Regions from separate parts of the Methylobacterium sp. Gmos3 genome, predicted to be linked through region 2. Evidence: predicted binding sites of a transcription regulator. Region 2 holds the regulator's gene; each other region holds the start of a gene.
The links. Region 2 encodes LexA, which represses DNA repair genes until DNA is damaged. Its sites were predicted from a motif close to TGTTCNNNNTGTGTTCNG; they were not measured.
Positions count from the first base shown of each region.

Region 1: the regulator LexA is predicted to act here: its motif matches at 6,482-6,499, upstream of uvrA (excinuclease ABC subunit UvrA).
Region 3: the regulator LexA is predicted to act here: its motif matches at 7,492-7,509, upstream of recA (recombinase RecA).

Region 1 is NZ_JBWJYL010000014.1:13,288-23,166, reverse strand. It holds gene ACS5Q7_RS22950 (autotransporter assembly complex protein TamA) at 1-1,333, opposite strand, end outside; gene ACS5Q7_RS22945 (methyl-accepting chemotaxis protein) at 1,580-3,637, opposite strand; gene ACS5Q7_RS22940 (winged helix-turn-helix transcriptional regulator) at 3,735-4,094, opposite strand; gene ACS5Q7_RS22935 (zinc-binding alcohol dehydrogenase family protein) at 4,192-5,211, shown strand; gene ACS5Q7_RS22930 (MFS transporter) at 5,221-6,375, opposite strand; gene uvrA (excinuclease ABC subunit UvrA) at 6,641-9,739, shown strand.
Region 2 is NZ_JBWJYL010000001.1:322,332-332,210, forward strand. It holds gene gltX (glutamate--tRNA ligase) at 1-1,164, opposite strand, end outside; gene ACS5Q7_RS01635 (ComEC/Rec2 family competence protein) at 1,431-3,599, shown strand; gene lexA (transcriptional repressor LexA) at 3,593-4,333, opposite strand; partial or broken gene ACS5Q7_RS01645 (IS256 family transposase) at 4,576-4,738, opposite strand; gene ACS5Q7_RS01650 (SapC family protein) at 4,834-5,652, opposite strand; gene ACS5Q7_RS01655 (invasion associated locus B family protein) at 5,846-6,535, opposite strand; gene ACS5Q7_RS01660 (autotransporter-associated beta strand repeat-containing protein) at 6,976-9,879, opposite strand, start outside.
Region 3 is NZ_JBWJYL010000007.1:340,621-350,499, forward strand. It holds gene tuf (elongation factor Tu) at 1-779, shown strand, start outside; gene rpsJ (30S ribosomal protein S10) at 853-1,161, shown strand; gene rplC (50S ribosomal protein L3) at 1,210-1,935, shown strand; gene rplD (50S ribosomal protein L4) at 1,935-2,555, shown strand; gene ACS5Q7_RS16935 (50S ribosomal protein L23) at 2,552-2,848, shown strand; gene rplB (50S ribosomal protein L2) at 2,870-3,706, shown strand; gene rpsS (30S ribosomal protein S19) at 3,712-3,990, shown strand; gene rplV (50S ribosomal protein L22) at 3,992-4,378, shown strand; gene rpsC (30S ribosomal protein S3) at 4,389-5,135, shown strand; gene rplP (50S ribosomal protein L16) at 5,144-5,557, shown strand; gene rpmC (50S ribosomal protein L29) at 5,569-5,784, shown strand; gene rpsQ (30S ribosomal protein S17) at 5,795-6,061, shown strand; gene recA (recombinase RecA) at 6,339-7,400, opposite strand; gene ACS5Q7_RS16980 (carbamoyltransferase family protein) at 7,602-9,383, opposite strand; gene tlpA (thiol:disulfide interchange protein TlpA) at 9,415-9,879, opposite strand, start outside.

The DNA.
Region 1 (9,879 bases), on a different contig from region 2:
AGTTCACCGTGCCCAGCGCGTCCTGCGAGCGGCCCGCCTGCGCGTCGAGGCCGATCTGCGCCGAGAACGTGTCCGAGAACCGGTGGCGGATCGCGCCGGAGACGCCGCCGCCGTCCACGAGGTAGCTCTGCTGCACCTCGCGGGTGACGAAGGCGTTCGCCAGGAAATCGTTGCGGGTGCCCCAGAGGGCGGGCTGCACGTAGGTCGCTGAGAGGCGCCCGCCGAGGCCGTTGGTGCCGATGCCCGCCTGCTTGCGCTGCTGCGCGAACGGGTCGTAGCCGAGGCCGAGATAATAGAGATCGGCGTCGAGGCGGAAGGTCTCGCCGCCGCCGAACAGGTTGCGGTTGGCGTAATAGGCCCGCACCCCCGGCCCATCGACCGTCGAGTAGCGCGCCGAGACGCCGATCAGGTTCTTCTCGCGCTCGCTGACCTCCACGAAGAGCGGCAGGTTGCCGTCCGCGTCGAGTTCGGTCCCCTCGCGCACCCGCACGGCGCCGATGCCTTCGAGGCGCGCCACCGAACGGCGAATCGCCGACACGGCCTGCGGCGAATACGGATCGCCCGGCTCCGCATAGATGAAGGAGCGGATCGTGGCCGGGTCCATGCCCTCCGCGCCCCGGACGCTCACCGTCCCGATCCCGGCCTTCGGCCCCGGATCGAGGGTGAAGGTCACGTCCATGACGTGGGCGGAATCGTCCACCACGGGGTCGCGGTCCACCACCTTGGCGAAGGGGTGCCCCTGCGCGCGAAAATTGTCGACGATGGCCGCCTCGCGGGCGAGCACGGTCGCGGAGCGGGCCGGCACGTCGTCATCGACGCGCGTGAGGCGCGGCGGCAGCACCTCCTCCGGGAAGGGCCGCCCGGCCCGGTCGCGCACGGCGATCCGGCGCAGGGTGTAGAGCGGCCCGAGATCGACGGCGACCTTCACCGGCACGAGGCCGCGGTTGCGCCACGCCTCGGCGGCGCGCACTGCCGCCTCGGTCCGGCCGGGGGCGACGGGCACGCCGTCGATGCGAATCTCGATCCGGCCCTGATAGTAGCCGTAGCCCGAGAGGACGTCGGCGAGCTTGAGGATGTCCGCCTCGGCGCGGCGCACCAGCCCCTCCCCGTCCGGGGGCGCTTCCTGGCGCAGGCGGTACAGGGCGGAGGCGTCCTGCACGGCGGTCAGGACGTCGGAATCGTCGGTGCCGGTGATCTTGGCCGCATAGGGCAGAGCGGTCGGGCTCGGGGCCGGCGGCTCCGGCTCGGAACCGAACAGGCCGAACAGGTCGAAGGCGCGGGCGGGCTCCGGCAGCAGAAGGCCGGCAGCACTCGCCGCCCAGGCGATCAGCACCGCGCGGGCAGCCCCCTGCGGCAGGGAGAACGGACGTCGAAGGAACACCAAGCGAATCGCAGCCGTCAGGCCAGGCTGCGATCGGTTTGGCCGTACGCGTTCCGATTCATGCTCGACGCCCCCACGTCTCGCTCAGCGCCTCGCCAGGGGCGCGTTCTTACCTCTAAACCGATCACCGCGCGATGGCACGGCCCCGGCCTGTCAGACCATGCCCGAAATGAGTCGACTCTGTGGCGAGAGGACGACTCACGCCGCCCTTACCTGTGTGAGGAAGCCTGCGACCGCTCCGCGCAGGGCCCCCGCCTGACGCGACAGATCGCTCGCGGCGGTGAGCACCTGATCCGAACCGAGGCTCGCAGTCGCGGCAGCGGCATCGACCCCCGCGACATGGCCCGAGACGGCGCGGGTGTCCTGCGAGGTCTGCGCGGTGGTACGGGCGATCTCGGCGGTGGCGGCGCCCTGCTCCTCGACCATGGCGGCGATGTCCGAGCCGATCCGGGCGAGGTCGCGGACCACGGTCGCGATGCCGCCGATGGAGCGCACCGAGGCCGCCGTCGCCCCCGTGATCTCCGCGACCTTGACCGAGATGTCGTCGGTGGCGCGGGTGGTCTGGGCGGCGAGTTCCTTCACCTCCGCCGCGACCACCGCGAACCCCCTGCCCGCCTCGCCCGCGCGGGCGGCCTCGATGGTGGCGTTCAGGGCCAGCAGGTTGGTCTGCGCGGCGACGCTGGAGATCATCCCGACGATCTCGCCGATGCTGGCGGCGGCCTCCGCGAGGCGGCGCACCTCCGCCGCCGCGCCGTCCGCGTCGCGCTGGGCGGTGGCGGCGAGGTTGGCCGAGGCGCCGACCTGCGAGGCGATCTCGTGCACCGACACCGACAGTTCCTCCGTCGCGGCGGCGACCGCATCGGCCGAACCCGCCGCCGAGGCCGAGGCGCTGGCGACCGCGCGGCTCAGCCCGGTCGTGTCGCGGGCGGCCTTGGCCATGCCCAGCGCCGAGGATTCGAGTTGGCTCGCCGAGGCCGAGACCGCCTCCACGATGCTGCCGACCTGTCCCTCGAAATCGTCGGCGAGGAGCTTGGCCGTCTCGCGCTGGGCGGCGGCGTGTTCCAGGGCCATCCGCTCCTGCGCCGCCCGTGCGGTGCGGCGCTCCGCGACGCTCTCGCGGAAGGCGAAAGCCGCGCCGGTGATCGCCTGCAACTCGCGCGGGCCGCCAGCCGGCAGCACCACCGCATCGCCCTCGCCCTCGCCCCGGCCGATGACGGTGAGGGCATGCGCGAGGCGGGTGAGCGGGCGGCTGATCGCGGTGCCGAGGGCCACGGCGATGCCGGCCGAGGCCGCGAGCAGCGCGAGCGCCCCGCCGATCCAGAGCCACAGCAGCCGCTCCGCATCGGCGCGCAGGGACCGCGCCTGCCCGATCAGTTCGCCGGTCAGCTGGTCCTCGACACCCTTCAGCGCGTCGATGCGCTGCGTCGCGAGCTTGAACCAGCCCGGCGCGTCGCGGAAGGCCGGGGTTTCGCCCGGAGCGAGGGAGAGAAGGGATTCGCGCAGCCGCGCGACCTCGCGGGAGGGGCCGCTTCCCTCGGCCGCGTCGAGGGCGCCGGCCTGCGTCGGCGCGGCGGCGGAGCGGAACAGCTTTGTGTAGCTCGCCTGATCTGCCGCGAGGGTCGCGAGCCGGCGTAGGGCCGCGAGGTCGTACTGGCCGGAGGCGAACACGGCTGACGCGGCGGCGCGCTCCTGGCCGGCGGCCTCCTTCATCATCAGGAACGCTGCGTAGGATTGGGCGCGGGCCGCGATCGAGGCCTCGTCCATGGCGCCGCCCATGGCGCGGACGAGGCCGAGGCCCGAGCCGATCATGCCGGTATAATAGACGGCGGCTTGCGGCGCTGGGATCGACAGGGCATCGATCGCCTTGCGCTGCGCGGCGAGGCCGCCGAGCCTGTCCGCGAAATCCTTGGCGCTGGCGGCGGGTGTCCCGCCCATCGCCGCGAAGCCCCCCGTCAAGACCGCTTCCCGCAGGCCGCCGAGCGCCGCGTCGGTGCGGACCCGCTGCGCCGCCATTTCCTGGCCGAACTGCGTGCCCTTGGCCGCCAGGAACAGGCTGGAGGCGCCCCGTTCCCGCTGTGCCTCGTGGACGAAGGCGCTGATCCGCGAGGAGAGGCCGACGTAATCCTCGACCTGCACCATCTCGGCACGCCGTTCCCACTGATGGGAGATCGAGACCCCGGCGGCCCCCGCGAAGGCAAGGCACGGCGCCAGCGCGACGGCCAGGATGCGGGAATGGAGCGTCGCGAGGAACATCATAACTCAGCCAGGGATAGTGTTCGTTTGTCCAATACTCGACAAGCTTGATAAAATTATCGTTTCCGATGCGGAGCTTATGTGGAGGCAAATTGCTTGATTAAGCAGCAGGGCGAAGAGATTCTGCATCGCCGGTGTGCAAATCGCCCCAAGCTTTCAATGCGCAAATGACAGGTTGCAGCGAGCGGCCGCGCTCGGTGAGGCTATACTCAACCTTGGGAGGTACTTGGGCGTACACCTTCCGCGCGATCAGCCCGTCCGCCTCCATTTCCCGGAGCTGGTTCGTCAGCATCCGCTGGGTGACGCTCGTCAGCCGGCGCCGGAGTTCGCTGAACCGCATCGTCCCCTCTAGCAGGTGGTAGAGGATCACGCCCTTCCACTTGCCGTCGATGAGCCGGAGCGTGGCTTCCACGGCGCAGCCGGGGCTGCAATCGCCGCTGTGGTGGCGGGTTCGGGCCATGACGGTATCCTTTTCGACACTAGTGGCCTTTTATGTGCGTACTTGCGCGCCGGGAAGAGCGGCGGCATCACGCGGGCCTCGATACGAGGAGGTCGCGATGCGCGCCGTCGGATACCGGAAGTCCCTGCTGATCACCCAGGACGAGGCGCTAATCGACCTCGACCTGCCGGAGCCCGAGCCGGGACCGCGCGACCTGCTGGTGAAGGTCGAGGCGATCTCGGTGAACCCGGTGGACACCAAGGTCCGGCGCCGGGCCGAGCCGGAGGCCGGCGGCGCCAAGGTGCTCGGATGGGACGCCGCCGGCACCGTCGTCGCGACCGGCGCGGAGGTGACGGAATTCGCGGCCGGCGACGCGGTGTTCTATGCCGGCGATCTCGGCCGACCGGGGACCAATTCCGAGTTTCACTGCGTCGATGCCCGGATCGTCGGGCGCAAGCCGACGAGCCTCGATTGGGCGCAGGCCGCCGCCCTGCCGCTCACGGCGATCACCGCCTGGGAGACCCTGTTCGACCGGCTCGACACGGGCAGGCCCGTGCCCGGCGCGGCCCATGCGCTGCTCATCGTCGGCGGGGCGGGCGGAGTCGGGTCCATCGCGATCCAGCTCGCCCGGCAGCTCACCGACCTGACGGTGATCGCCACCGCCTCGCGGCCGGAGACGGCGCAATGGTGCCGGGATCTCGGGGCGCACCATGTCGTGGACCACGGCAAGCCGCTGGCCGCCGAGGTGGCGGCCCTCGGGATCGGCGCGCCGGGCCTCGTCTTCTCGACCACCAACACCGACCTGCATCTCACCGAGATCGCCGGACTGATCGCGCCGCAGGGGCGCTTCGCCCTGATCGACGATCCCGAGAGCCTGGATATCTCGGTGCTGAAGCGGAAGAGCCTGTCCCTGCACTGGGAGTTCATGTTCACCCGCTCGATGTTCGCCACCGCCGACATCGCCGAGCAGGGGCGGCTCCTGAACGAGGTCGCGCGGCTCGTGGACGAGGGACGCCTGCGCACCACCCTGGGTGAGCATTACGGGCGCATCGATGCGGACAACCTCCGGCGGGCCCACGCCCTGATCGAATCCGGCCGGGCCAAGGGCAAGATCGTGCTCGAAGGCTTTTCGGATTAGGCCGGGGCCTTACAGGCGCAGCACCCGCCCCGCCGCCGCGACGCCGACCAGCAGCACCGCGACCGTCATGAAGGCGGTCGGCAGGCTCGTCCCCTGGGCGACGAAGCCGATCAGCGCCGGGCCGGCGAGCACCCCGGCATAGCCGAAGGTGGTCACGGCCGGCACGGCGACGCTCGGGGGCATCGCCGTCTGGCGTCCGGCGGCGGTGAACAGCACGGGCACGATGTTGGCGCAGCCCGCCCCGACCAGGGCGTAGCCGGCCAGCGCCGCCTCCCAGGCCGGGACGAGGACCGTGAGGGCGAGGCCGGCGGCGGCGCAGAGCCCGCCGAGGACGAGGACGCGCCTCCGCCCGAGCCATGCGACGATCCCGTCCCCCGCGAGACGGCCGGCCGTCATCGTCACCGAGAAGGCAGCGTAGCCGAGCGTCGCCCGCGCGGCATCGACGCCTCTGTCCTGCGACAGGAACACGGCGCTCCAATCGAGCACCGATCCCTCCGTGAGGAAGGTGATGCAGCACAGGATGCCGATGACGAGGACGATCCCGCGCGGAAGGGCGAAGGCGGGGCCGCCCGCCGTGGCGGCCCGCGCCAGGATGCCGGGCCAGGAGGCTGCGAACATCACGGCGATGGCGGCGACCGCGAGCAGGGTCGTGGTGCCGATCCCGAGCCCGGCGAAGAGCAAAGCCCCCGCCGCCAGCGCTCCGACGAGGCTGCCGAGGCTGTAGAGCCCGTGGAAGCCCGACATCATCGGGCGTCCCCTCGCCTTCTCCACCGCGACGGCCTGGAGATTCATGGCGCAATCGACCGCACCCATCCCCGCGCCGAACAGGAGCAGGCAGGGCGCGAACAGCCACGCCGAATCGGCGTTCGCGAGGATCGGCAGCGGCAGCGCGATCGCGCCCGTGCCGAAGAGCACCACCGGCCGCAGGCCGAACCGCGCCGCCGCCCCGCCCGCGAGGGGCATCGCCGCGATGGAGCCGATGCCGAGGCAGAGCAGCAGGAGGCCGAGTTGCGCCTCGCTCAAACCGGCCTGCGCCTTCACATGCGGGACCAGCGGCGCCCAGGCGGCGGTGCCGAGGCCGACGATGAGGAACAGGAGGCGGGTGGACCACGCGCCGTCGCGGGTCAGGGTGGCGCGCGGCTCGGTCGCGGCGAGAATCTGCATCGGCAGGTGTCGGCAATCGGGTGGCGGAGCCATACCTCTGGGGCGGCCCGCGCTTGGCCGCAAGGCAGGCCGGCGCCAGCCTGCCCTGCGCGGGGCCGGTTGCCCGCGTACTCATTTCGTTCTAGCAAGCTGACGCGGGGGCGGGTCCGCGAATGGACCGTCGCACCTTGCCATCGGCCAGCGGGGATCGACATGAGCCGGTGCCGCGGCCGGTTCACCGGACGCCTCCCCATCCGCGTCGACGCCTCGAAAGACCGCCGCCCTCATGGCCAGAGCCCGTGCCGGAGCCCAGAAGCAGGCCGCCGAACCCGCGAGCCCCCGTCCCGCCGCCGGCAAGGCCGGCGCCAAGGTGACAGCCAAAGTGACGGATAAGTCGACGGTGAAGGCCACCGCGAAGGCGCCTCCGCGCGCCGCGGCCAAGGCCGAAGCGTCCATCGATGCCAAGCTGGAGAAGCTGTTCGATTCGGCCGGCCCGGCGGCGCGGGACCAGCGCGTCATCTCCGTGCGCGGCGCCCGCGAGCACAATCTGAAGAACGTCGACCTGACGATCCCCCGCGACCGGCTGGTGGTGTTCACCGGCCTCTCGGGCTCGGGCAAGTCGTCGCTCGCCTTCGACACGATCTACGCCGAGGGGCAGCGCCGCTACGTCGAATCGCTCTCGGCCTATGCCCGCCAGTTCCTGGAGATGATGTCGAAGCCCGATGTCGATCAGATCGACGGGCTCTCGCCGGCCATTTCCATCGAGCAGAAGACCACCTCGAAGAACCCGCGCTCGACGGTGGGCACCGTCACCGAGATCTACGATTACATGCGCCTGCTCTGGGCGCGGGTCGGCATCCCCTATTCGCCGGCTACCGGCCTGCCCATCGAGAGCCAGACCGTCCAGCAGATGGTCGACCGGGTGCTGACCCTGCCGGAGAAGACGCGGCTCTACCTGCTCGCCCCCGTGGTGCGCGGCCGGAAGGGCGAGTACCGCAAGGAGATCGCCGAGTTCCAGAAGAAGGGCTTCCAGCGCCTGCGGATCGACGGCGAGTTCTACGCCATCGACGACGCGCCCAAGCTCGACAAGAAGCTGAAGCACGACATCGACGTGGTGGTGGACCGCATCGTCGTGCGTGACGACATCGCCTCGCGGCTGGCCGATTCCTTTGAGACCGCCCTCGACCTCGCCGACGGCATCGCCGAGATCGTCTACGCCGACGTGGCCGAGGGGGAGGAGGCGCAGTCCATCACCTTCTCGTCGCGCTTCGCCTGCCCGGTCTCCGGCTTCACCATCGCCGAGATCGAGCCGCGGCTTTTCTCGTTCAACAACCCGTTCGGCGCCTGCCCGACCTGCGGCGGCATCGGCCACGAGATGCGGATCGACGCCGAACTGGTCATCTCCGATCCGGCCTTGAGCCTGAAGCGCGGGGCGGTGGCGCCCTGGGCGAAATCGACCTCGCCGTATTACGGGCAGACGCTCGATGCCCTTTCCGCCCATTTCGGCTTCGAGACCAGTACCCCCTGGGGCAAGCTGAGGGACGCCGACCGCGCCGTGGTGCTATACGGGTCCGGCCGCGAGGCGATCCGCTTCTATTACGACGATGGCCTGCGCCGGTATTCGGTCAACAAGCCCTTCGAGGGCGTGATCCCGAACCTGGAGCGCCGCTACAAGGAGAGCGATTCCGACGCCGTGCGCGAGGAGATCGGCCGCTTCATGAGCGAGACGCCCTGCGCCGCCTGCCTCGGCAAGCGCCTCAAGCCCGAGGCGCTGGCGGTGAAGGTCGCGATGCACGACATCGGCGACGTCACTGACCTGTCGGTCAGCAAGGCGCACCAATGGTTCGCCGACCTGCCGGAGAAGCTGACGGCCAAGCAGAACGAGATCGCGGTCCGCATCCTCAAGGAGATCCGCGACCGCTTGAGCTTCCTGATGGATGTCGGCCTGGAATACCTGACGCTGGCGCGCGGCTCCGGTTCGCTGTCCGGCGGCGAGAGCCAGCGCATCCGCCTCGCGAGCCAGATCGGCTCCGGCCTGACCGGCGTTCTCTACGTGCTCGACGAGCCCTCCATCGGCCTGCACCAGCGGGACAACGAGCGTCTGCTCGGCACGCTGAAGCGCCTGCGCGACCTCGGCAACTCGGTGATCGTCGTGGAGCACGACGAGGACGCCATTCTCCAGGCCGATTACGTGGTCGATGTCGGCCCCGGCGCGGGCATCCACGGCGGCGAGATCATCGCCCAGGGCACGCCCGCCGAGGTGCTGGCGAACCCCGCCTCGCTCACCGCCAAGTACCTGACCGGCGAGATGGCGGTGCGGATGCCGACCGCACGGCGGAAGGGCCGCAAGGGTACGCTTCAGGTGTTCGGTGCGCGCGGCAACAACTTGAAGGACGTGGACATCGCGATTCCGCTGGGCACCTTCACCTGCGTGACGGGGGTGTCCGGCGGCGGCAAGTCGACCCTCGTGATCGACACGCTCTACAAGGCGGTGGCCAAGAAGCTGAACGGGGCGGTGGAGCACCCGGCGCCCTACGACCGGATCGAGGGGCTGGAGCACCTCGACAAGGTCATCGACATCGACCAGTCGCCGATCGGGCGCACCCCGCGCTCGAACCCCGCCACCTATATCGGCGCCTTCACGCCGATCCGCGATTGGTTCGCCGGCCTGCCCGAGGCCAAGGCGCGGGGCTACCAGCCGGGCCGCTTCTCCTTCAACGTTAAGGGCGGGCGCTGCGAGGCCTGCTCCGGCGACGGTGTCATCAAGATCGAGATGCACTTCCTGCCGGACGTCTACGTCACCTGTGACGTCTGCAAGGGCAAGCGCTACGACCGCGAGACGCTCGAGGTGAAGTACCGCGAGAAATCGATCGCCGACATCCTCGACATGACGGTCGAGGAAGCGGCGGAGCTGTTCAAGGCGGTGCCCTCGATCCGCGACAAGATGGAGACGCTGAAGCGCGTCGGCCTGCATTACGTCCGCGTCGGCCAGCAGGCGACCACCCTGTCGGGCGGCGAGGCGCAGCGGGTGAAGCTGTCGAAGGAGCTGTCCAAGCGCGCCACGGGCCGCACTTTGTACATTCTGGACGAGCCCACGACTGGGCTACACTTCCACGATGTCGCCAAGCTCATGGAAGTACTGCACGAGCTGGTCGACCAGGGAAATACTGTCGTCGTCATCGAGCATAATCTCGAAGTCATCAAGACGGCCGATTGGGTCATCGACATGGGGCCGGAGGGTGGCGACGGCGGCGGCGAGGTCGTCGCCGTGGGCGTGCCGGAAACGATCGCCGCCTCACCCGCGAGTCACACCGGGCGCTTCCTGCGCGAGGTTCTGGAACGCCGCGCGGCCAAGCCCGCGCCTCGACGCAAGGCTGCCGGCTGAGCGGATCGGCAATTTTTGCCGCTTCCGTAGGCGAAGCGCCTGACGACGCGCCATGATTCGGCCCCGGCATCGGGCGTTTCGGGCTTAGGCAATCCAAAAAGATGCCCCGGCTACGGGTGTCCGGGGCTCGCGGCGCCGCT
Region 2 (9,879 bases):
CTTGGCCTTGTCGTCGGGCACCAGCGGCCGGGCGGCGGTGAGGTAATAGGCGCTGTCGAGGAGTTCGATCAGCGTCTTGGCGCGCTCCTTCAGGCCGGGCATGGCGAGGGTGAGCTTGTCCCGCAGGTCGTCGGGCAGGGGCACGGGGATGCCGCGCTCCGGGCCGACCTGGGGCAGGATCGCCTCGATCGCCGCCACGAGGTCGGCGTCGGTGCTGGTGCGGATGTAGAGGCCGTTGAGATTCGCGAGCTTCACGAAATCGAACCGCGAGGCCGAGCGGCCGACCGCGCCGAGATCGAAGGCCTGGATCATCTCCTGCGTCGAGAAGACTTCCTGGTCGCCGTGGCTCCAGCCGAGCCGGACCAGATAGTTGCGCAGGGCGGAGGGCAGGTAGCCGAGGTCGCGATAGGCCTCGACGCCGAGCGCCCCGTGGCGCTTCGAGAGCTTCGCCCCGTCCGCCCCGTGGATCAGCGGGATATGCGCCATCCTCGGCACCTCCCAGCCCAGCGCCGAGAAGATCTGGCTCTGGCGGGCGGCGTTGGTGAGGTGGTCGTCGCCGCGGATGATCTGCGTGACGCCCATGTCGTGGTCGTCCACCACCACGGCGAGCATGTAGGTCGGCGTTCCGTCCGAGCGCAGGAGCACGAGGTCGTCGAGGTCGCGGTTCGCCCAGGTGACGCGGCCCTGCACCGCATCGTCCACCACGGTCTCGCCCTCCAGCGGAGCCCGCAGGCGGATCACCGGCTTCACGCCCTCCGGCGCCTCGGAGGGATCGCGGTCGCGCCAGCGCCCATCGTAGCGCAGCGGCTTGCCCTCGGCGCGGGCCTGCTCGCGCATCTGGGTCAGCTCGTCCTGCGAGGCGTAGCAGCGATAGGCGCGGCCGGCGGCGAGCAGCCCGTCCACCACCTGCCGATGGCGCTCGGCGCGGGCGAACTGGAACACGACGTCGCCGTCCCACTCCAGGCCGAGCCACCTCAGCCCTTCGAGGATCGCGTCGATGGCCGCCTTGGTGGAGCGTTCCCGGTCGGTATCCTCGATGCGCAGCAGCATCCGCCCGCCGTGGTGGCGGGCATAGAGCCAGTTGAACAGGGCTGTGCGCGCCCCGCCGATATGGAGGAAGCCGGTGGGCGAGGGGGCGAAGCGCGTGACGACGGGAGACGACATCTTTGGTTTTCGGACTGGCGGGGGCGGCCGGCGGCGGCCGGGACCGGATTGCGGTGGAAAGCGCGGCGACGCAAGTTCGATCCCTGCCCGTCGTCGCGTCGGCGCGTTCCGCTGACGGCGACAGGGCATTGCTCCGCCCGCCGGGTCAAGTGCCTGGGGGTGAGATCACCCCAATCCCACCCCGAGACTGTCGCCCGGCCCACCGCGCGCGCTAAGCAACGGGCGGGCGCCTGCGGCATCGTGGGCGCGAGTCGCGGGCGGAATGGATGCAGCGGATCGGGGCGGGGATGGCGGCGGGGGCGACCACTCGCCTCCGCATCCCCGACCTTGCGCTCGGCGCCCTGCGCGGGCGCTTCCTGCACGCCCTCGCCCTCGAGGCCGGGCAGCGGCGGCTGTTTCCCTGGCTCGCCGTCGCGTTCGGCATCGGCATCCTCGTCTTCTTCGCCGCCGCCGATGGGCGGCCCTTTCTGCCCGCGCCTCTCCTGGCCGGGGCGGCCTGCCTCCTCCTCGCCGCCCGGCTCGGAGCGCGGCCCGGGGCGATGGCCCTGGCGCTCGCCCTCGGGTTCGCCTGCCTCGGCTTCGCCGCTGCCGCATGGCGGGTCGAGAGCGTGGCCGCGCCGATCCTCACGCGGACCATGGTCGCGCCGCTCACCGGGGTGATTGAGGGCTTGGACGAGCGCGAGGAGGGCGCGCGGCTCATCGTGCGCGTCGAGAGCTTCGGCGCCCTGCCGCCCGAGGCGCGCCCGCGCCGGGTGCGGGTGTCGTTCCGCAAGGCGCCGCCGCTCAGGCCGGGCGACACCGTGAGCGCCACGGCGCGGCTCCTGCCCCCACCGGAGGCGGCCCGGCCGGGGGGCTACGATTTCGCCCGCGACGCCTACTTCCAGGGGATCGGCGCGGTGGGCTCCCTGGTCGGGCCGATCACGGTCGCGCCGACGCCGGACCTGCCTCCCTCGCTCCGCTTCGCCGCCGCCCTCGACGAGGCCCGCAACGCCCTGACCCGCCGGATCGCCGGCAGCTTCGGCGGCCAGCCCGGCGCCGTCGCCGCCGCGCTCGTCACCGGCAAGCGGGGGCTGATCGGTCCGCAAGCCAACGATGCCCTGCGCGCGGCCGGCATCTACCACGTCGTCTCGATCTCCGGCCTGCACATGGTGCTGGCGGCGGGGGTCGTCTTCTGGCTGATCCGGGCGGTCCTCGCCCTCGTGCCCCATTGCGCCCTGTTCTGGCCGATCAAGAAGATCGCGGCGGGGGCGGCCATGGCGGGCGCCACCGCCTATTGCGCCTTCTCCGGCTGGGACATCGCCGCGGAGCGCAGCCTGCTGATGACGCTGATCATGCTCGGTGCGATCCTCGTGGACCGGCCGGCGCTCTCGATGCGCAATCTCGCCCTCGCCGCCCTCGTCGGCCTCGCGCGGGAGCCCGAGGCCCTGCTCGGACCCAGCTTCCAGATGTCCTTCGGCGCAGTGGCGGGCCTCGTCGCCTGCGCCCGGCTCATCGATGGGCGGCTGTTCCTCACGCCCGGCGCGGGACGCCTCGGGCGGACCCTGGGCCTCGTCGCCAGAGGCATCGTCGGCACCCTCGCCACGACCCTCGTCGCCCAGGTCGCGACCGCCCCGTTCGCGACCTACCATTTCCAGACGGTGCAGCCCTTCGGCGTGCTCGGCAACGCGCTGACCCTGCCCCTCGTTTCCCTGGTGGTGATGCCCTGCGCCGTCCTCGGCACGCTCACCTATCCGTTCGCCCTCGACCGGCCGGTCTGGTGGGTGATGGGGCAGGCGGTGGCCGGGATGCTCGCCGTCTCGGAATGGATCGCCGGGTTCGGCCGCTCCGTCCTCGTGGTGCCGGCCTTCGGCACGGGAGCCCTGCTCCTGCTCGCGGCGGCGCTCCTCATCGCGACGCTTCCCATCTCGAACCTGCGCCGCCTCGCCCTGCTGCCGGCCCTGGCGGGCCTGGCCTTCGCGGCCCTGCCGCACCGGCAGGATCTCTACATCGACCGCCAAGGCGCGGGCGCGGCCCTGCGCGGGGCCGACGGGCGCCTCGTGGTGCTCGGCAAGCCGCCCGCCTTCGTGCTGGAACAATGGCTGAAGGCCGATGGCGACGGCCGGCGGGCCGGCGACCTCCTGGCCGCGCCCCCGCCGGGCCGCTGCGACCGTCTCGGCTGCACCGCCCGCCTGCCGGATGGCCGGGCCGTCGCCCTGGTGAAGGACAGGCGCGCCTTCCCGGAGGATTGCGCCCGCGCCGCCCTCATCGTCACCGCGCTGCGGGCACCGCCGGACTGCGCGGCGCCGCTGGTCATCGACCGGCGACGCCTCGCGGAGGGGGGCGCCGTCTCGGTGAGGCTGGACGGCGACGCCCTGGTTCCAACCTATGCCCACGCGGCGAGCCGTGCGCCGCCATGGCGTTCGGGCCGGGAGCCGGAGCCCCCTTCGGATCAGTAGCGGCGGACGAGGCTCACGAGGCGACCCTGGATCCGCACCCGGTCGGGGCCGAGGACGCGGGTCTCGTAGGCCGGGTTCGCCGCTTCGAGGGCGATGGAGGAGCCGCGCCGACGCAGGCGCTTGAGGGTCGCCTCCTCGTCGTCGATCAGGGCGACGATGATGTCGCCGGTATTGGCGGTTTCCTGCTTGCGGATGACGACGAGGTCGCCATCGAGGATGCCGGCATCGACCATCGAGTCGCCGCGCACCTCAAGAGCGTAATGCTCGCCGCCGGCCAGGAAGTCCGGCGACATGGTGACGGTGTGGCTCTGGCTCTGGATCGCCGCGATGGGCGTGCCCGCCGCGATGCGCCCCATGACCGGGATCGCGACGCCCCGGAACTCCTCATAGGCCCGAGGCTGAGGCGTCGCGGCCGGCGGCAGCTTGGCGAGCCCGCCCTCGACGACGCTCGGGGTGAAGCGCCGGGGCTCGGGCGCCGCAGCCGCCGCCGCCTCGGCCGCCTCCGGCCCGCGCCCCAGAGCGTCGGGCAGGCGAATCACCTCGATGGCCCGCGCCCGGTTCGGCAGGCGGCGCAGGAAGCCGCGCTCTTCCAGGGCGGTGATGAGGCGGTGAATGCCGGATTTCGACTTCAGATCGAGGGCATCCTTCATCTCATCGAAGGACGGCGGCACGCCGCATTCCTGCATCCGCTGCTGGATGAAGCGCAGGAGGTCCAGCTGCTTGCGCGTGAGCATCGTTCGGGTCTCGCAAAGTGGCGGCGGTCGCACGGAAACAAATCGCGAACACGTTAAGCGTTCCGCAAGTGTTCCGCAAGAGACAAGCTTGGCCTTGCGTCGGTTCGTAGGGCGATGCCGGCTCACCCGAACGCTATCGGACCGTCCGAGCCGCTCTCATAGGTCACGGCAGGAGCTTGAGCGGGTCGTGTCCACTAGCGTGGTGTCGCTCGCCGAGAGCCACCACGATCACCGGCTTTGGCCGGGACGCCCAGGCAGGCCAGCACGGCGGGCTCGGCCGTGTCCATCAGGGTCGCGAGCCTTGGCATCTCGGGCCGGAGTTTGATCGGCCGCCCGTCGCCATGGCTGGCGGGCCGCCTCCGCGTCGTCCTGGGCCAATGCGGTGGCGATGGGGGCCGAGACGACGAGCTCGACCCCGCGCAAGCCGCGCCAAGTTCGCATCGCCGCCGCCAGGGAGCGACGACACACGCACCGGACCGGCACCGGCGCGACGCCTGGTCTTAGGCGGCAGTGGCCTCCGCCGGGGGCTGTTCCTCGGCTTGCGCATCGAGGAGCGTCTGCCAGCTGAGTTGCGAGGCGAGGTGGAGCACGATCGCCCCCAACCAACCGCGAGCGTGGAATTCGGCCACCACGTCGGCCGGAAGGGCGCGGAACGCCGCTTCATCGACCAGCTGGAAGCCCGTCAGCGTGGAACTCACCGGGGGGATCTCACCGGTCGCCGTGACGGCGGATGTCGTCAGCCGCAGTTCGGCCGAACGGGGCACCAGCAGGCGGTGTTCCAGCAAGGCGGCCGAGAAACTGCGGGTGGCTTCGTACTCGGCTGCATAGGCCTTGCTCAATGCCATCGCCGCCTGAGCCCGGGGCGTCGGCGCGCCGGCCTCGTCGAACAGCCGGTCCGTCGTCTCGCCATCGGCCTCCGGGACGATCAGCGAACTGGTCGTATCGACGCCGAGCATCGCCGGCCCGTCACCCGCCTGCACGGCGATGAACGGATAGCGCCGCAGATAGGCCGGGATGTAGAGGCCGGGACGCCACACGCCCGCCTTGTCGATGAGCAGGTTGCGCCCCGCTGACAGCCCGCTCAAGGCCAGGGGCAGAGCATCCTCGGCTTGGGCGAAGACGATCGGCATGACGCGCCCCGCCGCGGCGAATTCTGCCACGGTGAGGGGAATCGCAACGGCTTCGGCCGCGAAGCCGAAATGCCCTTCGCGCCGAACCCCGAGCGTACGATGCTCCGGGAATCGGACCACGTCCGGCTTGCCGTAGAACAGCGGCGGCACCTGAGACGCGGGCGAATTGGTGGTTGCGGAGTTGGCCATCGGTTCGTTCTCAGATGTGAAGGACGTCAGTCCAGCATCCCGCCGGACCTGGATGGAGAGCTTCCAGAAGCCGCAATCCGGCAGCGGGAGGAGGCGCGCGGTCTTCAGCCCCCCGCCTCTCGGCTCAGGATCGGGGGCGTCCTGGCCCTGAACGGAACGAGCGGGCTGGGGGCCGAACCCGTCGTCGCTGGCGTCAGCGGGGCTTGATGGCTGCGTCGAGGGCGGCCGAAAATCCCCGGAAGGAGAAAGGCACGTTCACGGTGCGGCGGGCGCCATCCTCGAAGCTCAGGGTGCCGGTTCCGGTCGCGGTCCGCAGGGCGAGCTCGAAATCCTTGTCAGCCTCGACCTCCGCGAAACAGCCCGAGCCGCACCGCTTGAACTCGAGGGGAACGGCCTTCGCTTTCTCTCCCGCCTGGACCTTCGCACCAGCGGGCAGCCAGACCCCGGCCGGCAATTGGACGGCCACGCGGAGAGGGCCATCGGCCGCGAGGCGGCCGATGGCCATGATCGCGATCAGGCCTCCCGGTTGACCGTTCTGCCCCTGCACCTGGATCGTCTGGGTCGCTTCGCAGATCTTGGCCGCGTTGGGCGGGGTCACGCAGCGCACCAGCCAATCCTGATAGGTGGCCGTGGTCACCTGCGGATCGCCAGCCTCCCCGGTCCCGCCGAGGTTCGGAACGGCGCCCTGATTGGCCTTCGCGGCCGCAGGCGCATCAGGAGCCGCCAGCGACGGGCCAGCCCCGATCGCGGCTGAAAGGCTCACCCCGACAGCCATTCCCCGCGCCGTCGCACGCATTGCGCGCTTCATCGTCCAAACCATCATATCGAACGTCTTCCACCTTGGAATACTGGCGACCGCTCGCGACCTGCAGTGGGTCGGCACCCAAGGATCGACACCTCACAGGGTTCGCCCGACCGCATAACAAGAGCATTTCCCCAATTGCCTGGGTAATGGAAACCCCCCGCTGCAGAAATTTCGTCGAAATCGGTATACCGCCGCAGGTTTATCCCGATATTCAGAGAAACTATACAATCTTGAATTGTCTTCCATTCAAGATGCAACGCGAACTTCAAATCCGAAGCTGCTGGCGTATCCCTGAATCCGGACCGGGATTCGACTTCGTCGATCAGTTTTCACGCCGCCAGCATCACCGCTCTCACAAGTGCAGAGAAGAACGCCAGGACACCGGACCCCGCCCAAATGGGACGGATACCTGCATTGCCCTGCTTCGCTTGCGAATAGGGGAGACCCGGCCTGACTGCGTTCCCCGGGAACCGCTCTGGAAAGACCGGCGACGAGCTTCCGTCGCCGGCCTCACGTCCTCAGAACCGGTGCGAGTACTCCGCGGTGAAGGCGCTCTGCGTGGCCCTCGGAGCCAGCTGCCCGGTGTAGTTCACCCGGATCGCCGACACCTCGGACAGGTCGTAGGACAGGCCCGCCCCCACCAGGGCCGTCTCCTGCGCCACCGGCACGCCGCTCACCCCGAACACGCTCCCACCGGCAAACCGGAGGCTCGCCCGCGGCGCCAGATCCCCGAACGCGTGCTGCCAGCCCAGCGTCACGCTCGGCGTCAGCACCACGTCGCCCAGGGTGATCTGCGTCGCCGCCCGCACCCCCACGCTCGTGTAGGCCACGCCCTGGGCCCTCACCGTCCCCGACAGCGCCGCGTCCGCCGAGCCGCGCTCGGTCACCCGGTGTCCGTCCAGGCTCACATACGACAGGCCCGCGAACGGCTGGAGCGTCGTCGCCCCCACCCGCACGTCCGTCGACACCTCGCCGAAGACCTGCGAGCCCGCCACCGTGTAGCGCGCCGTCTCCGAGGCGGTGTAGCCCGGGATCACCACGCTGCGCCGGGCGCTCACGTCGTGCCAGCTCTGGGCGAAGCCCCCGCGCACCGCCAGCGCCCCGAACTGGCCGCTGCCGTACACGCCGACATCGTAGGTGGCGAAGGTCGCCGAGGTGCCCCGCGAGGTCACGTCGGCGCTCGACCGGTCGAGGCCGCCGAGAACACCCACCTGGATCGCATCCCCCAGCGCCACGTCGAGGCCCGCCAGCATCCCGCCAGCCGAGCTCGCGACCGCCCCGGCGTTGCCGTCGCCCTGCCGCCGTCCGAACCCGCCATAGGCCTGCGCCCACAGCGTCCGCCCGGGATCGCCGTCCACGCTCTGCGTTGCCGGACCCGCCGCCTGCGCCGCCTGGCCCAGGGCATCGTTCCCCGAGCCCGACTGGCGCAGCCGTGAGCCCACCGCATCCCGCAGGAAGGCCGATTGCTGCTGGATCACCGTGTTCAGCGAGGCGTGACCCTCGCCGTCCAGCCGGTCGAACGCCCGCGCCACCTCGCCCTCGGGCAGGTTCAGCAGGGTGTCGAACACCCGGTTGCCGAGACCGAGGTCCTGCGCCGCGCCCGCCAGGGCGAACTGGTTGCGGGTGCGGGCGAAGTCGGTGAACCGCCGCCCGTTGTAGAACAGGCCGAGATAGACGTTCTGCGCGTCGTAGCTCAGCGTCGGCTTGAGGAAGGCGTAGTCGCTCGTCACGCCGGCGAACTGCCCCGTCACCGTCGCGGTGGTGGTGAGGATGGCATAGGTGCTGTGCGGGGCGTAGCGGCCCGGCGTGGCGTGGACCTCCACCTGCGCCCGGGACGAGATCGTCACCGGGCCGGTGGCGGTGATGAGGTCGTGCCGCCCGTCCGGCGTCACGTCCACCGCGTAGGTCGAGCCGCCGTTGAAGCCCACCGCGCCGGTGACCCCGATCGTGCCCGGCGAGTAGCCCGGAGCGACCGTCGCCCCGGCATTGGCGGTCAGTGTGCCGATGGTGGCGGTGCCGCCCAGCACCGATCCGTTCTCCAGGGTGAAGGCCGAAGCCGACACCGCGCCCGGGTCGAGCCGGACGAAGGCGCCCTTCGCGGTGACTGCCCCGGTGAACGTGCTGCTGCCGTACAGCACCTTGCCGCCGCGGAACTCCACCTGTCCGTGACCCGAGACCTCATCGCGGAACGTGGTGGTGTCCGAGCGGGCGACGACGAGGCGGGCGTTGTCGACGATGGCCCCGGCCACCGAGCCGGTGGTGCCTCCGTTACCGAGTTGCAGCGTGCCCTCCTTGATGACGGTGTCGCCGGTGTAGGTGTTGGTGCCCGTCAGGACGAGGGTGCCGAGGTCGGTCTTGTTGATCCCGACGTTGCCAGTCAGCGGCGCGGCGATGGTGGCCACCGTGTTCACGCCGGAGGACGTGCCATCGCCGACGCGGATCGTCGCCGGGGTGTTGTTGGTGGTGGTCAGGACAATCGGGCCTCCCTGGACCACGAAGCCGTTGTCGACGAACTGCATACCCCGCGCTGTGACCTGCCCGATGGAATTGTCCACGGTCGCCGTGCCCGCGGTCCCCTCGAACACCGCGAAGGCGCTCGGCCAGCGATCGTTGAAGTTGTCGTTGCTGTTGGCCCAGTTGGCGGTGGCATCCGCCCTCCAGGTGCCGGTTCCGCCCAGCGGCGCCTGGCCGGGCGTTGTGGAACTGCCGTTCCAGAACGACACCGGGACGGCCGCACTGCCCACCACCAGGTTGATCTTCCGGGCCTGGGCAGACTGCACCTCGCCGGTCTGGTCGGAGGCCAAACCGGTCACCTTCATGCCGTTGTCGGTCACGGTGCCGGTGAAGTTCGCGACCCGGTAGACGCCGAGGTCCAGGGGCGCCGCCGACTTGACCGCCAATGTCCCGTCGAGGGCGACGTTGCCGTTGACCTGGAACACCCCGTTGTCGCCCGGCGCGGCGATGGTGACGGCGAGCGTGCCCTTGCCCGCGACGGTGAGCCCGCCCATGGTCAGTCCGTTGCCCTGGGCGCCGGCCAGAGTGCCGCCATCGAGCACGTTGACGGTCTTGCCGACCGTCCCCGAGCCCAGCAGCGTCGCCTTGTCGTGCACCGCGATATCGCCACCGACACTGCCATTGAGGGCGAGCGTACCCGCCTTCACCGCCGTGTCACCGGCATAGGTGTTGCTGCCGCCGAGCACGAGGGTACCCGCCCCGGTCTTGGCAAGGTTGCCGAGGCCGGCAATCTGCCCCGTCAGGGTCAGGGTCTGGGCGCCATCGACCTCGAAGGTTCCACCACCCTGGCCGTTGATCGGCGTCAGCGTGATCGCCCGTCCGTCGGTGAAGGTGCCGCTTGCCCGCAGGGTGCCTGCCCCTTGCAACGCCAGAGGCCCGGTGCCGAGGGCGCTTGAGTCGTTGACCTG
Region 3 (9,879 bases), on a different contig from region 2:
TCGACCTCGTGGACGACGAGGAGCTCCTCGAGCTCGTCGAGATGGAGGTGCGCGAGCTTCTGTCGAAGTACGACTTCCCCGGCGACGACATCCCGATCACCAAGGGCTCGGCCAAGGTGGCGCTGGACAACGGCGACAAGGCGATCGGCCACGACGCCGTGCTGAAGCTGATGCAGTCGGTGGACGAGTACATCCCGCAGCCGGAGCGCCCGATCGACCTGCCGTTCCTGATGCCGATCGAGGACGTGTTCTCGATCTCGGGTCGCGGCACGGTGGTGACGGGCCGCGTCGAGCGCGGGATCGTGAAGGTCGGTGAGGAAGTCGAGATCGTGGGCATCCGCCCGACGACGAAGACGACGGTGACCGGCGTCGAGATGTTCCGCAAGCTGCTCGACCAGGGCCAGGCGGGCGACAACGTGGGCGTTCTGCTGCGCGGCACGAAGCGCGAGGACGTGGAGCGCGGCCAGGTGGTGTGCAAGCCGGGTTCGGTGAAGCCGCACTCGAAGTTCAAGGCCGAGGCGTACATCCTGACGAAGGAGGAGGGCGGCCGCCACACGCCGTTCTTCACGAACTACCGTCCGCAGTTCTACTTCCGCACGACGGACGTGACCGGCGTGTGCACGCTGCCCGAGGGCACCGAGATGGTGATGCCGGGCGACAACGTGACCATGGACGTGGTGCTGATCGTGCCGGTGGCCATGGAAGAGAAGCTGCGCTTCGCCATCCGCGAGGGCGGCCGCACCGTCGGCGCCGGCGTCGTCGCCGCCATCAACGACTGATCCGGTCGCAACAGAACCTGAAGGGAGGGGCGGGGATCCGCCTCCCCGTCCTCCCTCTCAAGGCCCAAAGGTCATGAACGGTCAAAATATTCGCATTCGCCTTAAGGCGTTCGATCACCGCATCCTCGATGCCTCGACCCGCGAGATCGTCTCGACGGCGAAGCGGACGGGCGCGCAGATCCGGGGCCCGATCCCGCTGCCGACGCACATCGCTCGCTTTACCGTCAACCGCTCGCCGCACATCGACAAGAAGTCGCGCGAGCAGTTCGAGATGCGCACGCACAAGCGTGTCCTCGATATCGTCGATCCGACTCCCCAGACCGTGGACGCGCTGATGAAGCTCGACCTCGCTGCCGGCGTCGACGTGGAGATCAAGCTCTGACCCTTTGAGGGTTAGAGCTTACCGTTTCACCGCGCGGGGGAGATACCTATGCGCTCAGGGGTCATTGCACAGAAGGTCGGCATGACCCGCGTCTTTACGGACGCGGGGGAGCATGTGCCGGTCACGGTGCTCAAGGTCGATCAGTGTCAGGTGGTTGCCCACCGCACGATCGAGAAGAACGGCTACGTCGCGCTGCAGGTCGGTGTCGGCAAGGCCAAGGTCAAGAACGTCTCCGCCGCCGAGCGTGGCCGCTTCGCGGTCGCCAAGGTGGAGCCGAAGAAGAAGCTCGCCGAGTTCCGTGTGTCCGAGGACGCGCTGATCCCGGTCGGCGCCGAGATCACCGCCGATCACTTCATCCCGGGCCAGTTCGTCGACGTGACGGGCACGACCACGGGTAAGGGCTTCGCCGGTGGTATGAAGCGCTGGAACTTCGGCGGTCTGCGTGCCACTCACGGCGTGTCCGTGTCGCACCGTTCGATCGGTTCGACCGGTGGCCGTCAGGATCCGGGCAAGACCTTCAAGAACAAGAAGATGCCGGGCCATCTCGGCGTCGAGCGGGTCACGACCCAGAACCTGCGCGTCGTGCGCACCGATCCCGAGCGGGGCCTGATCCTCGTCGAGGGCGCGGTGCCGGGCGTTGCTGGCGGCTGGATCCAGATCCGCGATGCGGTGAAGCGCAAGCTCCCCGCCGACGTTCCGCTGCCGGGCAAGTTCCGTGAGAACGGTTCCTCCGCCCCGGCCACCGAAGCCCCTGCGGCTGAGGAGACCGCGTGATGAAGCTCGATGTCACCACCCTCGACGGAGCCGGTGCCGGTTCGGTCGAGCTGAACGAAGAGATCTTCGGCCTGGAGCCGCGTGCCGACCTGCTTCAGCGCATGGTCCGCTGGCAGCTCGCCAAGCGTCGCGCCGGCACTCACGCCGTGCAGAACCGCTCGGACGTGAACCGGACCCGCAAGAAGCTCTACAAGCAGAAGGGCACCGGTAACGCCCGCCACGGCGCGGCGTCCGCGCCGCAGTTCCGCGGCGGTGGCCGTGCCTTCGGTCCGGTCGTGCGCGACCACAGCCATGACCTTCCCAAGAAGGTCCGTGCGCTGGCGCTGCGTCACGCCCTGTCCGCCAAGGCGAAGGCCGAAACCCTGATCGTCGTCGACGACATCACGATCGACAACCACAAGACGAAGGGCCTCATCGAGACCTTCGGCAAGATGGGTCTGTCGAACGCCCTGATCATCGGCGGTGCCGAGGTCGACGTGAACTTCGGCCGGGCGGCTCGCGCCATTCCGCAGATCGACGTGCTGCCCGTTCAGGGCATCAACGTCTACGACATCCTGCGCCGCGAGAAGCTCGTGCTCACGAAGGCGGCGGTCGACGCGCTGGAGGAGCGTTTCAAATGAGTGCCGATCCGCGCCACTACGACATCATCGTCTCCCCGGTCATCACCGAGAAGGCGACGAATCTCACCGAACAGAACAAGGTTGTCTTCCGGGTCGCCCCGAAGGCCACCAAGCCGCAGATCAAGGAAGCGGTCGAGAAGCTGTTCGACGTCAAGGTGACGGGCGTCAACACGCTCATCACCAAGGGCAAGAAGAAGGTTTTCCGCGGGCTTCGCGGCCAGCGCTCGGATGTGAAGAAAGCGATCGTGACCCTGGCCGAAGGCCACACGATCGACGTCACCACCGGGCTCTGAGGCAGGATCGAGGACGAGCCGATGGCTTTGAAGACATTCAAACCGGTCACGCCGAGCCTGCGTCAGCTCGTGCTCGTTGACCGCCGTGAGCTTTACAAGGGCAAGCCGGTGAAGGCGCTGACCGAGGGCAAGAGCTCCTCGGGCGGCCGCAACAATCTCGGCCGCATCACCGTGCGTTTCCGCGGTGGTGGGCACAAGCGTTCGCTGCGCAACGTCGATTTCAAGCGTCGTGACCAGCTCAACGTGACCGCGACCGTGGAGCGGATCGAGTACGATCCGAACCGCACCGCGTTCATCGCGCTGATCAACTACCCTGACGGCAAGCAGAGCTACATCCTGGCTCCGCAGCGGCTCGCCGCCGGCGACAAGGTGGTGGCCGGCGAGAACGTGGACATCAAGCCGGGTAATGCCGGCCCGATCGGCTCCATGCCGGTCGGCACGATCGTCCACAACGTCGAGCTGAAGATCGGCAAGGGCGGCGCGATTGCCCGCTCCGCCGGCAACTACGCTCAGATCGTGGGCCGCGACCAGGGCTACGTGACCGTTCGCCTGAACTCGGGCGAGCAGCGTCTCGTGCATGGACAGTGCTTCGCGAGCGTCGGTGCGGTGTCGAACCCGGACCACATGAACATCTCGCTCGGCAAGGCCGGGCGGAACCGCTGGCTCGGCAAGCGCCCGCACAACCGCGGCGTGGCGATGAACCCGGTCGACCACCCGCATGGCGGCGGCGAAGGCCGCACCTCCGGCGGCCGTAACCCGGTCACGCCGTGGGGTGTGCCCACCAAGGGCAAGAAGACCCGGTCCAACAAGCGGACCGACGTCTTCATCCTGTCCAGCCGTCATAACCGCAAGAAGTAACCACCATGGCACGCTCTCTCTGGAAGGGGCCGTTCGTCGACGGCTACCTCTTCAAGAAGGCCGAGGCGGCGCGGGGTTCCTCGCGCTCCGAGGTCATCAAGATCTGGAGCCGCCGCTCCACGATCCTGCCGCAGTTCGTCGGGCTCACGTTCGGCGTTCACAACGGCCAGAAGCACATTCCGGTCTACGTCACCGAGGAAATGGTCGGCCACAAGTTTGGCGAGTTCTCGCCGACCCGCACCTTCCCCGGCCACGCGGCCGACAAGAAGGCGAAGAGGCGCTGATATGGGCAAGCAGGCTACCCCCCGCGCGCTCCCCGAGAACGAAGCCAAGGCGGTTGCGCGCATGCTGCGCGTGTCCCCGCAGAAGCTGAATCTCGTGGCGCAGCTCATCCGTGGGAAGAAGGTGGAGACGGCGCTCGCCGATCTCCAGTTCTCCCGCAAGCGCATCGCCACCGATGTGAAGAAGTGCCTCGAAAGCGCGATCGCCAACGCCGAGAACAACCACGATCTGGATGTCGACGATCTCGTCGTCAGCCAGGCCTTCGTGGGCAAGGCGTTGGTCCTGAAGCGGTTCCACGCCCGTGCCCGCGGCCGCGGCGCGCGCATCCTGAAGCCCTTTTCGAACCTCACCATCGTGGTTCGCGAAGTGCGCGCGGCTGAAGCGGCCTGAGGAGGATCTGATGGGTCAGAAAGTCAACCCGATCGGTCTCCGGCTCGGCATCAACCGGACCTGGGACTCCCGCTGGTTCGCCAACAAGGGCGAATACGCGAAACTCATGCACGAGGACGTCGCGATCCGCGCCGCCCTCATGAAGCAGCTCAAGCAGGCGGCGGTCTCCAAGATCGTCATTGAGCGTCCGCACCGGAAGTGCCGCGTCACCATCCACTCGGGTCGTCCGGGCGTGGTGATCGGCAAGAAGGGCGCGGACATCGAGAAGCTGCGCAAGCTCGTCGGCACCATGACCAAGGCCGACGTGACCATCAACATCGTCGAGGTGCGCAAGCCCGAGATCGACGCCACCCTGGTGGCCGACTCGATCGCCCAGCAGCTCGAGCGTCGTGTCGCCTTCCGTCGCGCCATGAAGCGCGCCGTGCAGTCGGCGATGCGTCTTGGCGCCGAAGGCATCCGGATCAACTGCTCCGGTCGTCTCGGCGGCGCCGAGATCGCCCGTCAGGAGTGGTACCGCGAGGGCCGCGTTCCGCTGCACACCCTGCGTGCGGACGTGGATTACGGGACCGCCACGGCGTTCACGACCTACGGCACCTGCGGTATCAAGGTGTGGGTGTTCAAGGGCGAGATCCTTGAGCACGATCCGATGGCCCAGGACAAGAAGGCCCAGGAAGAGGGCGGCCGCTCCGGCGGGCGCCGCGAGCGCGACGGTGAGGGTGGTCGTGACCGCCCGCGTCGCGAGCGCGAGCACGCGTGAGGTAAGCCATGCTGCAACCCAAGAAGACCAAGTTCCGCAAGCAGTTCAAGGGCCGCATCCACGGTGCGGCCAAGGGCGGCTTCGACCTGAACTTCGGGCAATTCGGCCTGAAGGCGATGGAGCCCGAGCGCGTCACCGCCCGCCAGATCGAAGCTGCCCGCCGCGCCATCACGCGTGAGATGAAGCGTCAGGGCCGTGTCTGGATCCGGGTGTTCCCGGACGTCCCGGTCTCGACCAAGCCGACCGAAGTCCGCATGGGCTCGGGTAAGGGTGCGCCGGACTTCTGGGCCGCGCGCATCCATCCCGGCCGTATCATGTTCGAGGTCGACGGTGTCACCGCCGACATCGCCCGCGAGGCCCTGCGCCTCGGCGCGGCGAAGCTGCCGGTGCGGACCCGCATCATCACGCGCATCGCCGATTAAGGAGATCGTTCGTGAAGACCATCCAACGCCATGCCGACCTGAAGGCGCTCTCCGCCGATCAGCTCGCCGACGAGTTGCTGAACCTGAAGAAGGAGCAGTTCAACCTGCGCTTCCAGGGTGCCACCGGCCAGCTCGAGAACGTTTCCCGCATCCGTGAGGTGCGGCGGGACATCGCCCGGGTGCGTACGCTGCAGCGTCAGCAGACGCTCGCGTCCGCCAAGGCCTGAGGAGAAAACCATGCCGAAGCGCGTCCTGCAGGGCACTGTCGTCAGCGACAAGGGCGAGAAGACCATCGTCGTGAAGGTGGAGCGCCGCTTCACCCACCCGGTGATGAAGAAGACCGTCCGCCGTTCGAAGAACTACCATGCGCACGACGAGGCCAATTCGGCCAAGGTCGGGCAGACGGTGTTCATCGAGGAGTGCCGCCCCTTCTCGAAGCTCAAGACCTGGAAGCTGGTCGAGGGCGAAGCCGCTCCTCAGACTGAGGCCGGCGAAGCCGCCTGAGGCGCGGTCGGGCTCACCGCTCGACCACGCCGCTTTCTCGTAGCTTGACGGCGAAGCGATCCCCCGTGGGATCGCTTCGCCGTTTTGCGTTCGTATCGTCCTCGTCCGTTTCGTCATTGCGAGCGTAGCGAAGCAATCCAGAGAAGCGCCCCGCTTGTGAAGCGCACCCCCGTCCCTGGATTGCTTCGCTACGCTCGCAATGACGGGGTCGGTAACCGAAACAAAAGCGGCCCCGGATTTCTCCGGGGCCGCTCTGCCGAGGCCGGTGGGATGAGGCTTACGCCTCGCCGGGGTCGAGATCGTCTTCGGTCGGCTTGGCGTTCTCGAGGATCTTCTCGGCGACGAGGCCCGAGTTCTGGCGGATCATGCCCTCGATCTTGGCGGCGACCGCCGGGTTGTCCCGCAGGAAACCCTTCGAGTTCTCGCGGCCCTGGCCGAGACGCTGGCTGTCGTGGGAGAACCACGCGCCCGACTTCTCGACGATGCCGGCCTTCACGCCGAGATCGATCAGCTCGCCGACCTTCGAGATGCCCTCGCCGAACATGATGTCGAACTCGACCTGCTTGAACGGCGGAGCGACCTTGTTCTTCACCACCTTCACGCGGACCTGGTTGCCGATGGCCTCGTCGCGCTCCTTGAGCGTCGAGATGCGGCGGATATCCAGGCGCACGGAGGCGTAGAACTTCAGGGCGTTGCCGCCCGTCGTGGTCTCCGGCGAGCCGTACATCACGCCGATCTTCATGCGGATCTGGTTGATGAAGATGACCATGCAGTTCGAGCGGGAGATCGATCCGGTCAGCTTGCGCAGGGCCTGGCTCATCAGGCGGGCCTGAAGGCCGGGCTGGCTCTCGCCCATCTCGCCCTCGATCTCGGCACGGGGCGTCAGCGCCGCCACCGAGTCGACCACCAGCACGTCGATGGCGCCGGAGCGCACCAGCGTGTCGGTGATCTCCAGGGCCTGCTCGCCCGTGTCGGGCTGGGAGATCAGCAGGTCATCGAGGTTCACGCCGAGCTTGCGGGCGTAGACCGGATCGAGGGCGTGCTCGGCATCCACGAAGGCGCAGACGCCGCCCTTCTTCTGGGCCTCGGCGATGGTGTGCAGGGCGAGCGTGGTCTTGCCCGACGATTCCGGGCCGTACACCTCGATCACGCGACCGCGCGGCAAGCCGCCGACGCCCAGCGCGATGTCGAGGCCCAGCGACCCGGTGGAAATCGTCTCGACTTCCTGCACCTTGTCGTTCTTGCCGAGGCGCATGATCGAGCCTTTGCCGAAGGCCCGCTCGATCTGCGACAGGGCGGCGTCGATCGCCTTGGACTTGTCCTTGTCTGCGGGGGGCATATCCAACACTTTCAGCGCGGGCTGGGCCATCTGGCGACGCTCCTTATGGAGAGGATGGGCGCCGATCACAACGCGCCCGCCGGAGCGATTTTGTACTCTCTTTGTTCTCAATCGGCAAGAGCGGGAGCGGCGTTCTCGTCGGCTGGACGGCTGTTTCCAATCTGGGATTGAGAACGCAATCTGCCTGCACGCCGTGGTGCGTCAGGTGCCGCGAATCATGGTCGGGTCCTTCACGACGATCCAATCCTCCACCACGAGGGCGTCGAGGCCGGTGGTGTAGAACATGAGGATCGCGTCCTCCGCCGTGTGGAGGATCGGCTTGCCCATCACGTTGAAGCTCGTGTTGAGCAGCACCGGCACGCCCGTCAGTTCGCGGAACGCCTCGATGAGGGCGGCGTAGGCCGGGTTGCGCTTGGCCGTGACGGTCTGAAGGCGCCCGGTGCCGTCCTCGTGGACGACGGCGGGCACCTTGTCCCGCACGCTCTCCTTCCAGACCAGCGTGCGCTCCATGTAGGGGCTGTCGGCGAAGTCCTCGAACCAGTCCGGTCCGGCGACCGCCAGGATGGACGGGGCGAAGGGGCGGAAGGCCTCGCGGTACTTCACCTTGGCGTTCAGGGCGTCCTTGGCGCCGGCGGGGCGCGGATCGGCCAGAATCGAGCGGTTGCCGAGGGAGCGGGGGCCGAACTCGGCCTGCCCCTGTACCCAGCCGACGAGGCCTCCCGCGGCCAGGATGCGCGCGGCCTCGCGGGTCACGGCGCCGTGGCCGAGCTTGCGGGCGCGGGGCTCGTGCTCGGCGAGGCGTTCCATCGGCGCGGTTGAGACCCGCGCGCCGAGATAGGGCGTCAGCGGCCGGGCTTCCTCCGGCGGGCCGGACCAGTCGGGATGGTCCTCCTGGAAGGCGAGCCACGCCGCGCCGACCGCGTTGCCGTCATCCGCCGGGGCCGAGGGCACGTGCAGCCGGGTGAAGGGCGAGCGGCCGAGCACGCGGCCGTTGTAGGAGGAGTTCAGCCCGCAGCCCCCCGCGATCACGAGGTTTTCGGAGGGGGCGAGGGCATGGGCCTCGGCGACGAGGGCGTCCATGAGGGTGCCGAACAGGTCCTGCCCGCAGCGGGCGAGGTCCGCCCAGCCGTTCTCGATGGCATCGGCGGGGCGGCGGGCCAGGAGTTCGGCGGCGACGCCCCGGATCGTGTCCGCATTGGCGAAGCGCAGGCGCGTGCCCTCCACCCGGCAGAGGCGGGCGAGGATGGCGGCGAGGTCGGGATCGGGGCGGCCATAGGGGGCAAGCCCCATGATCTTCCACTCCTCGCCCTTCACCTGATCGAACCCGGCGAGATCGGTGATGAGGCCGTAGAGGAAGCCCAGCGACCCGCGTCCGCGATGGCGCTTCACCTCCTCGATCCGGCCGTCCCTCAGGCGGTGGATCGCCGAGGCGCCGGTCTCGCCCATGCCGTCGACGGTGAGGGCCGTGGCCTCCGCGAAGGGGCTTCCCCACAATCCGTAGGCGGCGTGGCAGAGGTGGTGCGCATAGCGCCGTTGCCCGACGATGCGCGCGCGGGGCGGGCTGCCGCCGGTCCGCACGTCCTGCGTGAGGGCGAGGAGCGTGCCGAGGCCCGCCCGCGCTTGCGCGAGGTGCAGATCGGCGATGAAGACCCGCTCGGCCTGTTCCGGCACGAAGGACGCGTTGAGATCGACCGGATGCGCGGCGAGCGTCGGCAGGTCGAAGGTGCCCGCCTGGGCCTGCCCCTTCAGGAAGCCGCTGAACTGGTCGCCCCAGGTCGAGGCGACGACGATCTCCGAGCCCGGCGGGACGAATTCGCGGAGCAGGGGCGCGATCCGCGCCGGAGCGTCGGGTTCGCAATTCGGCGCGCGCTTGTATTGCAGGAAGCGCTCCGTCGCCTCGGCGAAGAGCAACGTTCCGTCCGGCCCCACCAGGGCGAGGGCCGGATCGTGGAAGGTGGTCGCGAGACCGAGATAGAACCGCATCCCTGCGGGGTAGCCCGCGCCGCCCCTGCGATCAACGGCCCAGCGCGGCGCGGATCAGGGCGAGGCCGTCCGGGCTCGACCACTCGGCCCCGCCCTTCATCACGCCGATGGTGCAGCCGGCGCCGTCGACCAGCAGCGTCGTGGGCAGGCCCGCCGAATCCGCATGGCGCTGGACGATGGGCAGGACGCGACCACCGGGATCGGCGTAGAACGGCAGGTGGGTGATGCCCGCCTGTTTCAGCCATTCCGGCGGCTTGTCGAGGTTGCGCGTGTCGACGTTGATCGCCACCACGTCGAAGTCCTTGCCCCCCATCTCCGCCTGGAGCCTGTCCAGGGCCGGCATCTCCGCCTTGCAGGGGGCGCACCACGTCGCCCACAGGTTCACCAGCAGCAGCCGGCCCTTCATGGCGGCGAGGCTGGTGTCGGCCCCGTCCGGCCCCTTGAAGGTGAGGTCGGGGGCGGGCTTCGCCTGCTTCGGGGCCTGCATCGCGGCGAC